DNA from 3 places in the Bacillus sp. DTU_2020_1000418_1_SI_GHA_SEK_038 genome. Region 2 is predicted to be linked to each of the others. Evidence: riboswitches for the same ligand, from Rfam matches in the RefSeq annotation. Region 2 holds a riboswitch; each other region holds the start of a gene.
The links. Region 2 has a riboswitch for cyclic di-GMP ahead of RRV45_RS19620 (hypothetical protein). Riboswitches for the same ligand answer to the same signal wherever they lie in the genome.

Region 1 (4,779 bases), 1.4 Mb from region 2:
AAATGAGTTTCAGCAGCTCGTCTCCCACAAAATGTCCTAGAGTGTCGTTGATATATTTAAACCGGTCCAAATCGAGAAACATAACAGCCATTTTTTGTTGCAGCGTTTTACTTATAATTAATTCTTTTTCCAATTTTTCTTGAAAGAATCTTCTGTTTGGCAGTTCGGTTAAAAAATCATGATAGGCTAAATATTTGTTTAACTCCTCTGATTTTTTACGCTCGGTAATATCTTGTAGTGTGCCTATAATAGTAGATTGATCATGATAATACATTCGTTTTGAATGGGCTTCAATATCAATAATAGAACTATTTTTACTTATGATTCTAAAGGTATGATCAATGCCTTTCTTCCCATTGATTAATTGATTAAAAACTGACTTTATTTCAGCATGATCTTCTGGATGAATATAATCCAAAACATCTAATGGACTAGACGAAATCTCTGTTCCTAAAAGGTGATGCAGCCGTGGATTTCCATATATTAATTTATCATTTTGTATGATATAGACTCCAACTAGAGCTTCCTCAACTAGGCTGCGGAATTTTAATTCTGATTCTATTAATTCAATGGCGGTTTCCTTTTCTTCTGTAATATCTTTGGCTATCCCACTAACACCAACCACTTGTCCATTAAATTTTGCAGGGATAAGAGTGAGATTAATTTGAACCTTTCTTCCGGCTTTATGTATAAAAACAGTATCAATATGCTGCACTTCGCCAGAAAGAACTTTGTTAAAGCATTTTATATATATTGGGATTTCATTTATATAGAGAAATTGCTCGATCGCATGAAATACTATTTCGTCTTTTGTATAACCCAGGTATTCAGAAAACCCTTCATTAGGCATCGCAATCATACCTTCCTTATCTAGAAAGAAAACGGTGTCCGGGTTATGTTCAAATATGGAGCGAAAGAATATATCCGAAATTTCTATATGACTTGTTGAGAGATTCAATGTTTTATTAGTAGAACTCACATCATATTCTCCTTTCAGGTAAATCAGAAGATTCTTCTACAAACTGATAACTGTTTTTTCCGTTATTCTTAGCTTGATACATAGCTTCATCGGCCATTTTAATTAATGCTGTTGCTTCCTCTCCGTTTTGTGGATATAAAGAAATTCCGATACTAGGTGTTACGTGAATTTCTTTTCCCATAATGTAGATAGGTGAATCTAAGCTTCCGATGATTTTATCCGCGATTATGCTGCAATATTGTTTATTTGCTTTAGGTAAAAGAATCATAAATTCGTCTCCTGCAAATCTAGCGACTATGTCATTCCCTCTGACACAGCTCTTTAAAAGCACACTTACCCTCTTTAGGAGCTCATCGCCGGTATCATGTCCTAAGGAATCATTTACCTTCTTAAACCCATCCAAATCAATAAAAAAAACAGCAAAATGAGTTTTGTTTTTTTCCGAATCTTTTATTAGCTGCTCTAGACTATCTAAAACAGCTCTTCGATTAGGTAATCCCGTCAATGTATCTTGATAAGCTAATTTTTTTATCATACTTTCTTGTTTTTTTCTTAAAGTAATGTCTCTTGCAATAAATTCCCTTGCAGGCAGTCCATCATATTCGATATTTGTTGATGTGATTTCTAAATCGATGACTTGGCCATCCAATCTTTTAACTCTAATTTGAAAGGTTAATATTCCCCCATTATAATATTTCACTTTTTCCTTTAGGTGATCCCAATCACTGGAACTAGACTGTATGTAATTTTTCCAGTTATGATTAAGTAAGTCATCCTCACTGTTTGCTCCCAGTAATGTAACACCTGCTTTGTTTGTAAAGAGGATTTTCCCATTTCGATGGACAAATATGGCCTCTGGAGATAAATCAATCAAATTCCGATAATGTTTTTCTTTTTCTTTGTAATTAAGAATGATTTTCTTGCCTAGTAAAAAAGCCCATAGAACCGATGAAAGGACTACTAAAGAACTTCCGGTATCTATAAGGACTTTCCAAAAACCGTCCCCTTTTAAATGAAAGAACATTAATACTTTTTCATCCAAAATATCAAATAAGGACATACATGTAATAAGAACGAAAATTATTTTCATTCTTATTTTGAATTTTTTCATTTCGTAAAATATAGTCTCCTTTCGGTAGCCCAGCTGTCATAGCCATTGCCTTAGACCTGTGGCTTTGCGTCATCGCCTTTCAACGAATTTGCCATTATCCAGGTGCAAAATTATACATAATTCGACAATTTTCTCTCACTTCACACAAGATTATAGCACTTTTTTACTATATTGCTAGTGTAAAGGTATCAATTCCTTAAGTTACCAATAAATAGGACTATATACTAGGAAATGAAAGGGTTTTAGTTGGAGTGGCAGGTGGTTGAACTAAAGATCAAAAGGGAAAATTTTTAAAAAATCTTAATGGAAGGAGTATTGTAGGGTAATAAAGGATAAAAGAATAAAAAAGAGAGGAAAACAACGTTAGTAGATAGAAATGTTTTTTCCCTACTATCAAAGTGATTTTATATTAATCTCCGTATTTCTTAAAATTTCTTTTTTGCTCTGGTCGATTTGTTGTTGAAAGCGAAATTGCCGAATATTATCTAGATGTCTCTCGAATAACCTATTCCACACCATTCTGTTTTTCTTCTTCCATCTTATCATCAAGTACAATTTCTACTGCAGCCAACAGCAAAGCAACTACGATCTCTGTTTTCAATGAAAGGATAATACTATTCATAAACTCATCCACTGTAAAGAGACATAGCCAGTTAGAGGCACCTTCAATACTGATCCGGACAAAAAACATCTTTAATTTTCCTGTCATTTTCCGCTTAAGCATCACAAAAATCGCTCCGGAAAACAATTCGACAATCATGCTCAAAATAAAGAAACAAACAACAAAAACAATCAATGACCAGACAGATTGATACTGGACTCCAAGCAGTTCAAAAACCCCGGCCAGCCCCAAAAAATAAATTCCCAAAACAAAGCTGGGCACCAGAATAATGAGAAGCGTTATTCCGGCAACTGCTGCTATTTTGTCTTTTATATTCATATCGCCAAATGAAGCATCATTATTATGTTTAGACATATAAGTGCGCCTCTCCTTTAGCTGTTATTTCTTACAAAAAAATTATTGGATTAGCGCGCCCTTTATTTGAAGATTGATAATAAGTTTTCTTATTTTATTGTGTACCAGCTACTATCAAAATTTAAATTTAGTAACTCTCCATACTTTATGGCAAAGTCTATAAAAGCTGATCCCTTTGCAGTTATAAGATTTCTATCAATCACAACAGGTGAATCTAAGTAATTACCTTCGTTAAACGTTCCTAAGAAATCTCTTTGATCAGCCGTTAATCCAGTTGTATATTTTCTTTCACTTAATAATCCACTCATAGATAATAGATATGGTGCACTGGATATTGCACCTATTATGATATTCCTTGTTAAAAATCCCCTTAAGAACGAGGTCAGTTCAGGATGGTTAACTAAATGTTCAAAATCATCCACACCAGGAAGTACAATACTATCTAATTGATTAATGTCCATTTCGTTCACTGTTACTTCAGGAATACATGTCAATCCTGCCTCCCCTTTAACTACTTCGTTATTCAACCCAATAAATACGGTTCGTTTCTGCCCCTGCTTCAGTACAGATAAAAGCACTGATAATTCATATTCACTAAATCTAGGGTATAGTAATATTCCTGTATATATTATTAACACCCCCATGAAATTAAATAAGAGTCCAACTGGAAAAATGAAATCCTCTCTCTAATTTCAATATATTTTCTTGAAATCCTTCCCATTCTCACGAAACTGTCCCTTAACAAAAAAGAAAGAGTGAAATACTTGTTGCAGAATTGCGCCCTTTTGTTGAGCAACAATATTAATCAATTGGAAATTCATACCCTGTATAGTTAAAAACATTGGTAAACCCGATATTTTCTGCAATTGCAATAGAAGGCTTTTCCCCTCAATTTACTTTTACTTATTCAAATTCAGATTGATAAAGTTTTTCATAACATACACCTTTCATTTTCCCCTTTTAATCGGAAAACTTAATCTGTTTCTTCATGGACACAACCTTTAAATTTATACCGTTTGGTTTATGTACTACTTCTTCATTATAAATTGTATATCCTACTGAACTATACAATTTAATATTTCTCAGGACAGTCATCCGAACTTTACAATATATTACAGGCATTTCTTTATTTTTCGCGTAGTCTTCAAGTGCTTTTAATATTCTTTTCGCAATGCCTTTTCCTTGTTCCTCTGGAATAACTGACAATCTATAAAAATAAAGTCCATTTTCTGTTAATTGAAAACGAACCATTCCGACTGGCTTATGATCAACATAAGCAATTAACCCCTTCTCATTACTCTTTAAAGCCGTTGATATTGACTCAGCGGTTTCCTCTAAAGCACTTGATGGCGGTACTTCTTCTTTATATTCCATAAATGCCTTAATCATTAAGTCATGAATTATTAAAGCATCCGCTAATTCTGCAAGTTTAATTTCCAAACTAACCCCTCCTCTTTATTATAATAAATATACATACTACTGAATTTTAATACAATATATTCGACTTTACTTCAAACACACTCTTTTATTAAATGGCCTTAAAATAAATAAAAAAACAACGTTGAAATTCATACGTTGTTCATTGATTTGGTTCCATTTATCCAATGGCTATATTTCTTTAATTATTCTTCCTTCAATGGTTGTTATTAATAATTCGTTGCAATCTATTTGCAACCCATTCAATGTCATAACCTATTTCGTTAAGAATAACTG
Region 2 (4,779 bases):
CTTGACGGGCATACAAGCTGGCAGAGGTGCGTCAGCCATTGCATTATCAGTAATTTTTTGAGCAGCTAAATTTTCCGGTAACTCAATGATCACAGCACCTGACTTTTCCATTTTTGCCGTCCGGAAGGCTTTATGTACTACTTCTGCGATCGTTAAAGAATCCTTGATTTGGACGCTCCACTTTGTTGCTGGCTCAAACATTTTAACCAAATCCAAATATTGATGTGATTCCTTATGCTGCCTTTCCAGCCCAGCCTGTCCAATAAACGCCACGACAGGTGAGAAATCCAAATTTGCACTCGCAATGCCCGTTAATAAATTCGTTGCCCCTGGCCCCAAGGTAGACAAGCATACACCTGCTTTATGAGACAGCCTCCCATAAACATCAGCCATAAAGGCAGCCCCTTGCTCATGCCTCGTATTCACAAACTGAATTTTGGATCTGGAAAGGGAATCAACGAGATCCAGCGTTTCCTTTCCCATGATGCCAAAAATATATTCCACACCTTCATTTTCTAAACATTGAACAAGAACATCAGTCGCTTTCATATGATCCTCCCTAAATCATTTTTTCTTAGTTTTGCCTATTAATCCGAAATCATTAATGGCGACTGAAATACATTCTAGAATGTAAATGTCAGCAGTTCCTTTCACTGCGCTGGTGTTTACTTCGTACATCAAGGGCAAATTCTGCTGAATCCAACGATAATTTCGTTTTAAAAATAAAAAGAGGAAAGGAAATATCAGCATCTCCCTTCCTCTTACTCTTATAACGAATATCAATTTCAAAAGAGCTTAAATTTACTGCAGCAAGGTGATCTTAATGTGACTGAAGTTGTTCATCAAGTGGGGTTTAATAGTACAAGCTATTTTATTGATATATTTAGAAGTTCTATCAAAATGACTCCATTTTCATACAAAAAATGTAAGATGAGTAATCGATAACGTGGAAATGAACGCAGGACAACGAAACTACCTTAAGAAATTACATAAATAAAAAAGAAAGTAAAAGAACTATAGGCGACTGACCTATAGTTCTGATTTGAATGTAAGATTGATAACGACTACCTCAGCTCGACTGCCAATCCGCAGTGGCGGACCCCATGTTCCAAATCCTGAAGAAACGATAGAATGGAGACTTTCCTTTTGCAGATGCCCCCAGTCATTTTCAAAAATCATCTCTGTAATCAAATTTGCTGGGGCCATTTGACCTCTGTGTGTATGCCCGGACAATACCAAATCTATTCCAGACTGCTCGGCAATATCTAGTTCTTTTGGCTGATGGTCCAGCATGATGATTGGTTTCTTATGATCCAGCCCCTTAACAAGCTCCTTAACCTCTTTCCGATTATCATCTGTTAAATCGTTTCTTCCAACGAGATAAAACAGATCATGAACGAAGACTGTTTCATCCTCTAACATATGAATGCCAGCTTTTTCAAGCTCTTTACCCAAAACTTCAAGATCACTTCCATAATAATCATGATTACCTGGAACAGCATAAACACCTAGAGGTGCACGTAGATTCGCCAATGTTTTCCCCATATTCTTCTCAAGGTATGGGTCAATAAAGTCATCAATGATATCACCCGGGATTAATATAATATCTGGTTGTATGTTTTCCGCAAGATCTACTAACCGTTGAAGATGTTTTTCCCCAACAATTTGACCAATGTGGAGGTCAGAAGCCATTAAAATCTTTACATTCTCTTCTTTTCCCTCTTTATCTATCTGAATATCATATGTTTTCACAACAGGGGACCACGCATTAAATAAACCGTACGCAAAAATAAAAATAAATATGGCAATAACCGTTAATCCAATCCAAAAGATCCCTTTCTTTTTTAGGAGATAGATAAGAAGATTAGCTACAGGCAAAAGGATCAAGCCGTAGCCGATGATGACAAGCCAGAGGTATCCAATTAGTTCCATTGGTGAAAAAAGGCTAAAGCGGCCGATAAACATTGAAATAGAAACAAAGACAATGACACCTATGTAAACGAATTTATTCACACGAAGTCTGGTAGAATTTAACCAAACCCATCCATTGTAGCCAACATAAAAAGAAATGGCTGTATAGATGGCAAAAAAAATGACAATAGCAGAAATAAAAGACATTGATTGTTACCTTTCCAAAGAAATCATTAGTTACCTGTATTATATACCGTGGAAAAATTGTAAGAAAACGAAATGCATTGGCCTAGTAAGAAAAACTGAGTGAGGAATCCCCCACTCAGTCTTTGTGTCTAGTTTCTATTTTAAGTATAAACTAACTAGATAAAAATTTGATTTTCGGAACTCACACTAGAGAATATTTCCCATGCTGAACAACTGTATTTGGCATTTCGTATCCTAAAGCTTTTGCATCCTTACTTGAAATTTCGACTAATACACTATTAGCCCTAACAAGAAACACTTTACCTTCATATCTGTTACTTTTTCTCTCAAAAAGAATAATATCCCCTGCATTCGCCCTTTTTTTATCGGAAAATTCACTCTTTTTTTCATGCATTTTCTGCTATTACGCTCCTATTTATAATATTCAAATGGCTGATTTCTTTTGACTATTAAAGAAGAAAATTCTGTTTAGATGTTAAAAAGATATGATATTTTTTAAAAAATCACCCTTCTAAAATTATCTAAACTCAGACAGCTTCCTTACTTTGTGTTATCATACGAATTGCATATTTAAGATTTTCTAAACATTCTAACCGAATTCTTTCATCGCAAACAAAATCATATAAAAGTTCTTTTTTGAGTTTTGAAGTAACGACAGATAGAGAATCTTCACTTATTTCTTTTAATTGATTCTCATTCAGATAGTTGTAAATTTCTCTTTCAAAGTATTCAACTGTACCAAATAACACAGTCAATTAACATTCCACCTCCATTATAATTTTTTCCATTTACTCAGATAGTCAAAAGATTCTCTAAAACTACCTCAAAAAAAGCCCACCAAAAAGATTGGTGGACTTGTATGATAAAGGCTATTCTATCATAGGTAACAGTATCCAATCATTTGGTAACCCGACGATCATAGCTAATCACCTTAGACTCGTGGCTTTGCGTCCTTATCTTTCAATAAGTTTGCCTTTATCAAACTGATACTTTTATAATAAAGCTTTAGCATGATAATTTCCAATAAAATTCGTCATTTTCCAACATGTTTTAACAAAAATAGTAGTTTTTTACCATTTAAAATAAAAAAAATGATACCAAAGTCCTTTTAAAAAGTGATGTACGAGAATTTTATTATTTGATTGAATTTTTTCTTATAAGGTATTTATTAACTAAAGAAAAAAGCTATCCTTTTTGTTAAAGAATAGCCAAATGATTCTCACGAATTATGAAAAATCACATTATTACACCGCTTCACTGCCCTTTTTCTTCTCATCCTGCACAAAAAGAATCCCAAGCTCATGGTGGTCCCCTTCATATAAGGCCCTTTGAGCAAAGCGGATTTGACCGTTCACATCGAGCACCTCCAGCTTACAATGTGCACGGTTTTTCAATAGTGCCTGATAGAAGCTGTTTCGGTCATGGACAGCGAGACCGTTTACCTTCGTAATGAGCTCTCCAACCTGTAAAGCCATATTGTTCGCTGGGGATCCAGGGATAATCCCAAGAACAAGAACACCATGATTTCTTTTTGAAAAATAAAACGGGAGATTCTCTTCCGCTATTCTCTGTCTTAACGTAATCATCTCGCGCCCAATAATCGCAAGCGTCACCACTGCGATCGAAGCAAGCGGATACCAGTAGCCTGAAATGGATAGCAGCGCTGTAAAAATACCGAGTGTGATGACTTTTTTACCGACTGCCTTCACCGCCTCGGCTGGCAAATTACCTTGAATCTGCTGAAAGAAGCCTACGGCAAACGGGACGAGAATAAGGGAATACGTGCTGCCTCCAAACGTAAAGACCGGCCACCATTCAAAAGGAGTCTGCAGTGCCTCCCCCGGAATAAGAAGAAACACCGGCAGCATCCATAGCCTCTTCACTTCATGAATACCCACTCTCTGGCCACGTTTACTGTTGATCAGCTTAGGAGAGGAACCCTTTTTGCCATTCCTTGAAATAAGTATGCCTTCCCCAATCAGAAGAAGCGCAAGCAGGGCAGCAATCGATGGAAAAATCGTCTGTTCTGAATCCGTTATGGAAGTTAAAAACGCCGGCAGCTTCCATGGGAGTTCAGCCGCAAAAATAGTCACAAAAAAAGCAAAGCCAAGCGTATAGGCTGGCGACATCCAGCGAACTCTTGTCGTTATGCTCCAAACGATAGTTAAGATCGCCGTAAATAGGATTGTTTCCATTGGAATGACAAGACCTGCCGCAATGGATACGAGCGAAAGCCCCAGTCCTGCTAAAATGCCCAATGGAAGCAGTTGCCTCAGCTCAAAATAAGCATTCTCCGCGCGAACATGGAAATTTCTTCTCTCCCGCTTAACCCGAGAAACACCCAATACCGCAGCCATAAAGAATAGAAAATAGAAAACAGGATGAAGAAAAAGCTTTCCCGTCCCCTTTAAAATTTCAAAAAGCCATTCCAGAGCCAACTTAGCCACCTACCTCTATTAGAAAAATACTTGAGTAAGTATGTAGAATATCTATTCGTGTATGCACCCTTCTCGGTGTGCAGCATCCAAAATAAATACTGAATCAAATTGTGAACAAACCTATTACTCTATATTCTATCAAAATGTCCTCTTAAAGCCTATTGCTATATTTTTTGAAAGGAATTCTAGTTGGGTGTTATTAAATATTTTATATAAATTTAGG
Region 3 (4,779 bases), 1.6 Mb from region 2:
GCAGAGGAGCTTGGGAATTTAAGAAAAAATAAGTAATTGCTAAAGCAGCCGGTATGAAGGCTGCTTTTATTTTTTGTAAAATCAATCAACGCCTTTTCATTTTGCAAATTAATGGATAAAATATTTTTAACAGATGCAGACTCGGAGGAAATCAAAATGAAAGAAATCAGTGTCGAACAGCTACTTGCGTTAAAGAATGCTGTTCCAATTGATGTGAGATCACCTGGCGAATATGACGAATTCAAAATTCCCGGGGCAGTCAATGTCCCTTTATTTACGAATGAAGAACGAGCGATGATCGGAACTATTTATAAACAGGAAGGGTCAGATATGGCAAAGTGGCGAGCGATGGAAGTCGTTTCTCCAAAGCTCCCTTCCATATTGGGGCAGATCAAGGGCATTCGGGAAGAAGGCAAGCATCCTGTTATTTATTGCTGGAGAGGCGGAATGCGCAGTCAATCGGTTGCTACCTTTCTATCATTTGCAGGAATATCCATTCATCGATTGGCTGGGGGATATCGGGCCTACCGGCAATTTATACTTGAAGAAATACCTGGGCTAATCCCTTCTCGAGCCATATCCATACACGGCATGACAGGTGTAGGCAAAACCGAAGTATTGGAAAAATTAAAGGAAAAAGGCATGCCTGTCATTAATTTAGAAGCACTCGCCCGCCATCGTGGCTCCATCTTTGGATCGTTTGGTTTATTCGAAGGACATAATCAAAAAACTTTTGACTCCCTTCTCTTTCAAACCTTATGGGAAGTAAAGGACTCCCCATTTTTCCTAGTAGAGGCCGAAAGTAAACGGATTGGCAAGGTGGTTCAGCCTGATGAATTGCTGGCAATAAAACATCAAGGCTTTAATATTAACCTTCAAGCGTCATTATCCTCTCGTATCGAGCGGATTTATCGAGAGTATGTAGAGCCTTATCAGCATGAACAGTGGTTTCATGATAAAGTTATGGAACGGTTAAAATATATTTTTAAACGAATAAAGGATTCAGACATTATAGCCGCTTTAAATGAGGCAGCAAGAAATAAAAACTATAAATTGATCATTCAAGTTCTGCTAGAAGAATATTACGATCCTCGGTATTCCCATAAGCAACTAGATTATGTGGGAGCGTTTCATCATATTGAAGCTGAAAATACGGAGAAAGCAGTCGAAGAGATTTTGAAGTTATTGGAAACAAAAAGTGCTCTATCAAAGTAATTTGAGCACTTTTTGTTTTTTCTTTATTCTTATTAAAATTAAGGACAAAAAAATAAATACTTATTCGAATATTATGATAAGATGTTAGTATATTTTTTGAACATATTGTTCTTAATATGGAACTATTGAACTATTTTTGTTATGATGATTTTATATATTCGATGATAAGGTGTGTGAGATTGGATGATCGGTGATCGCGTAAAATTACTTCGTAAAGAAAAGAAAATGTCGTTATCCGAGCTTGCCGAACAAGCTGGTGTGGCCAAGTCTTACTTAAGTTCACTAGAAAGAAACCTGCAAACCAATCCTTCCATACAATTTCTTGAAAAAATCGCAGCTGTCCTTCATGTTCCGGTTGATCATTTAATTCATGAACAGCCGAATACAGATGAATTGGATTCGGATTGGGTCGATATCGTTCAAGAAGCGATGAATTCAGGTGTTTCGAAAGAACAATTCCGGGAATTTCTCGAATTTAATAAATGGAGAATTGATCAGAATAAATAGATACATTGGCTATTTCTAAAAAGATGCAGAAGCAAGGTAGGTAAGCTATGAGCTTCTGCGTCTTTTTTGCAATGGGTTCCTTGTCAAACCGCCATATGCGCACATGTTCTCTAAGTTATTCATCCCGAATAAAACCCGTTCACATGCACACATATGGCAAAATCAACAACAATCACTAATCTCCCTTTGCAAAATAAAAAGCATTCCTATAAAGAACGGCAGTCCTTTAAGAAACACTTAGCTTTCTGTTCTATTATCTCTATTCAGCCACTTTCCAAGCTAGCTTTTTTACCCCATTTTTTAATAAGAACTCCCTAATTTCCTCTTTCTCAATCCCCATTTGCTTCGCCTTTACAATTAACTCCATCCACTCACTGTCTAGTAATTCCAGTTGGACTCTTGTTTTCCCCACACTCTTCCCCCCAAAATACGAATCGTATTCCAGGCAATCCAGCCATCTTGGTATGGAATCTGCCTTTTCTATGAGCTGCCTGCTATAATGAGTTTATGCAGCAAATCTTAAAAAAGAACACTTCATTCATACTTTAGACCTGTGACTTTGCGTCCCTATCTTTCAATAGGTTTGCCTTTTTCTGAAGCTTATCTCATAGGTAAAATATCGTCTAATTTTATTGTAATGGATAGGCTGTTGATAAATGTGTTATATTTTGTCAATTTTCAAATAATTTTTTACTCTTTTTTCTACAAATTACCACATTTTTTACATATTCACCGTTAGACTCTAATTAATCCTAGAAAAAAAGTCTATTATTAACTAGTTTCTAACATAATCGTGTTAAATATAGTCGAAATTCTTTTAAATCATTTATATGAGGGTTATGATCCAAATGGCATGAATTACAAAGACAACCGTATATATACCAGTGGCTGCTAGGGCTAAATGATGTACAATTTTTTTTTGAGGAAGTTTTTTAATAAAAAGGAATATACATAGAGCAGCTGATAGAATAACTTTAAAACCTAGAAAATAGAACGGATTTTTTTGGTAAAGGGCATTCATGATGGGATTACTTTCCTCAATTAAAGAAAACTGAATACCGAAAAATGTGACTAAACCATCGTACAAATTCAGTAAAGCTAAATAAAGAAAGATCTTTTTTAAATCGTTGTTCACTTATTATCATTCCCGACCAATACTAGTAATAAAAGGGCCTTGATCGCATTATTTCCAATCAAGGCCTTTGATTATCTCTTATACGTCTTTTTTGATATAGGAGAAAACCACCGCCTGCAGTCATTAATATGACCCCTATTAATAAATAGTTATACATATTTGTGGCTGTTGAAGGTAAGATTTGTCCCTTTACGATTGGTGCATCCAATTCTTCAATAGGAATGGAACGTATAGGTATCGGCATAGCCGTATCCTCTTCCGTAGCAGGATTTTCTATATTATTATTTTGATCATTTCCTTGATCTGACCTCGTTTCAGGACTGGTAGTAGGGGGTGCAGCATTATCATCTATTGGATCGGTGACAGTGGTTGAATCAGAATCTTGGTTTGGATTAGGATCTGGACTAGGCTCAGGAACAGGATTTGGATTTGGATTTGGATTTGGATTAGGTTCAGGATTTGGATTTTGACCTGATTTTTCTATTACAAACCTTAACTCAAAATCAAAAGCTAAACCTTGAAATTCATTCCCTAGTTCATAGGGGAAAGTTACTTCAAACTTTAAATCCTCTTGGCTTTTTGAAGGTAAATGTCTAGGCTCAAACCCATCGAAGTCAGATAATTTGCCACTATATAAAACTTCCTCCGAATCCCATACTTTTAAAAGAAATTCATTGTAAAGTTTCTTTGAACCATCTTTGAAATAAGATTCTGTATTATAGTTAAAATCACTTTCTCCACGGTTTTGAATAGTTAAAATCCTTGTCGCCCAATCCCCAGGTGACATATTTTTCACATCGAATAAATAGTTACTAGGTTTTGTTTCAATATTAGGTTGTTGGTTGGTACTTGCTTGAATATTAATGGGTTTAAGGAATAATACTACATAGGCACATATAAATGTAATGATTAATAACTGTAATCTCATAGGAACTCCTTTCTTTCCTTAAAAAGAAAAGAATGTGTGTCAATAAATATAGAGATGAGGGAATAACCTTTTCGATGTTTTTTTACTTTTAATTAAAAGGTATGTCTAAAGTAATAGAATAATCATTATTCTTATACTTTTGTGTAAAGGTAATACTTTCCCCAGCTGGATTTGCATTATTTATATTTGCAGTATTTGATTTAATTGTATTTCCATCACTGAACGAAAATTCAACTTGAGCACTTAGCTTATAGCCTTGTTTTTCATTTTGCCATTTCCATTCATTTTTTATTATTTTTACCTCGGTAATTGTAATCGCATCTGGAGTTTCTTGTGATTGGTAATTATTTTCCCTTTCTGTCCCTGAGTATTGTGTTGCTTCTAAATTAAGAGTTAGTTTCATATCTAAACCTTGATATTCATTTTGAAAATATAAACCTGTCTCATTATCTTTCTTATCATCATTTTTAAATGTTATCATCACAACTATATGATCAGTATCTCCTACCGGTAAATCAGGCTTTAACGGTACAATTAACCCTTGTTTTAAATATGTTGTAATATCTGGAGATTTTCCGTTATCTGTTAGTCCCTTAAGGTCCTGTAGTGATACATTATCCCAAGGTGTTATGATAGGCTGCAGATCACTAGTTAAAAAATTAATTATAAATTGTGAGGCAAAATCACTATCAACAATATTGCCTTCTCTATCCTTCACTTCAATACTAGTATGCATGAGGACTTTTTCAATGTCTAATGTTCCAATATTTTCAATTTTAAAATCACGGAGCATATAGTCACCAGGTTTTAATTTTGAAACATTAAATATTACAGAAGGGTCTACTTTAAGATCTAGAACACCTGATTTTAGGGTATTGTTCATTGTCTCAACATCATTAAATGCCGCAAAGGTTCCTCCGCCTACTAATGAAAGTCCTAGAGCAGCACTAGCAATGCCTAGAGTTAATTTCTTTTTAATAGTCATTTGACTCAC

Region 1: another riboswitch for cyclic di-GMP. It lies ahead of RRV45_RS04080 (sensor domain-containing diguanylate cyclase); the one in region 2 lies ahead of RRV45_RS19620 (hypothetical protein).
Region 3: another riboswitch for cyclic di-GMP. It lies ahead of RRV45_RS05095 (anti-repressor SinI family protein); the one in region 2 lies ahead of RRV45_RS19620 (hypothetical protein).

The regions. Positions count from the first base shown of each region.
Region 1 covers NZ_CP135435.1:801,330-806,108, reverse strand. Annotated here, with positions in the region: gene RRV45_RS04085 (EAL domain-containing protein) at 1-979, opposite strand, end outside; gene RRV45_RS04080 (sensor domain-containing diguanylate cyclase) at 981-2,090, opposite strand; cyclic di-GMP riboswitch class I at 2,111-2,193, opposite strand; gene RRV45_RS04075 (regulatory YrvL family protein) at 2,596-3,066, opposite strand; gene RRV45_RS04070 (DJ-1/PfpI family protein) at 3,156-3,710, opposite strand; gene RRV45_RS04065 (GNAT family N-acetyltransferase) at 4,027-4,506, opposite strand; gene RRV45_RS04060 (helix-turn-helix domain-containing protein) at 4,700-4,779, opposite strand, start outside.
Region 2 covers NZ_CP135435.1:3,918,772-3,923,550, forward strand. Annotated here, with positions in the region: gene RRV45_RS19600 (acetolactate synthase large subunit) at 1-549, opposite strand, end outside; partial or broken gene RRV45_RS19605 (helix-turn-helix domain-containing protein) at 775-945, shown strand; gene RRV45_RS19610 (metallophosphoesterase) at 1,030-2,118, opposite strand; gene RRV45_RS19615 (DUF2187 family protein) at 2,300-2,512, opposite strand; gene RRV45_RS19620 (hypothetical protein) at 2,646-2,867, opposite strand; cyclic di-GMP riboswitch class I at 3,019-3,102, opposite strand; gene RRV45_RS19625 (PDZ domain-containing protein) at 3,363-4,556, opposite strand.
Region 3 covers NZ_CP135435.1:1,018,921-1,023,699, reverse strand. Annotated here, with positions in the region: gene RRV45_RS05110 (DUF1128 domain-containing protein) at 1-36, shown strand, start outside; gene mnmH (tRNA 2-selenouridine(34) synthase MnmH) at 157-1,215, shown strand; gene RRV45_RS05100 (helix-turn-helix domain-containing protein) at 1,399-1,722, shown strand; gene RRV45_RS05095 (anti-repressor SinI family protein) at 1,982-2,134, opposite strand; cyclic di-GMP riboswitch class I at 2,164-2,320, opposite strand; gene RRV45_RS22085 (DUF5658 family protein) at 2,549-2,857, opposite strand; gene RRV45_RS05090 (LPXTG cell wall anchor domain-containing protein) at 2,916-3,785, opposite strand; gene RRV45_RS05085 (TasA family protein) at 3,874-4,770, opposite strand.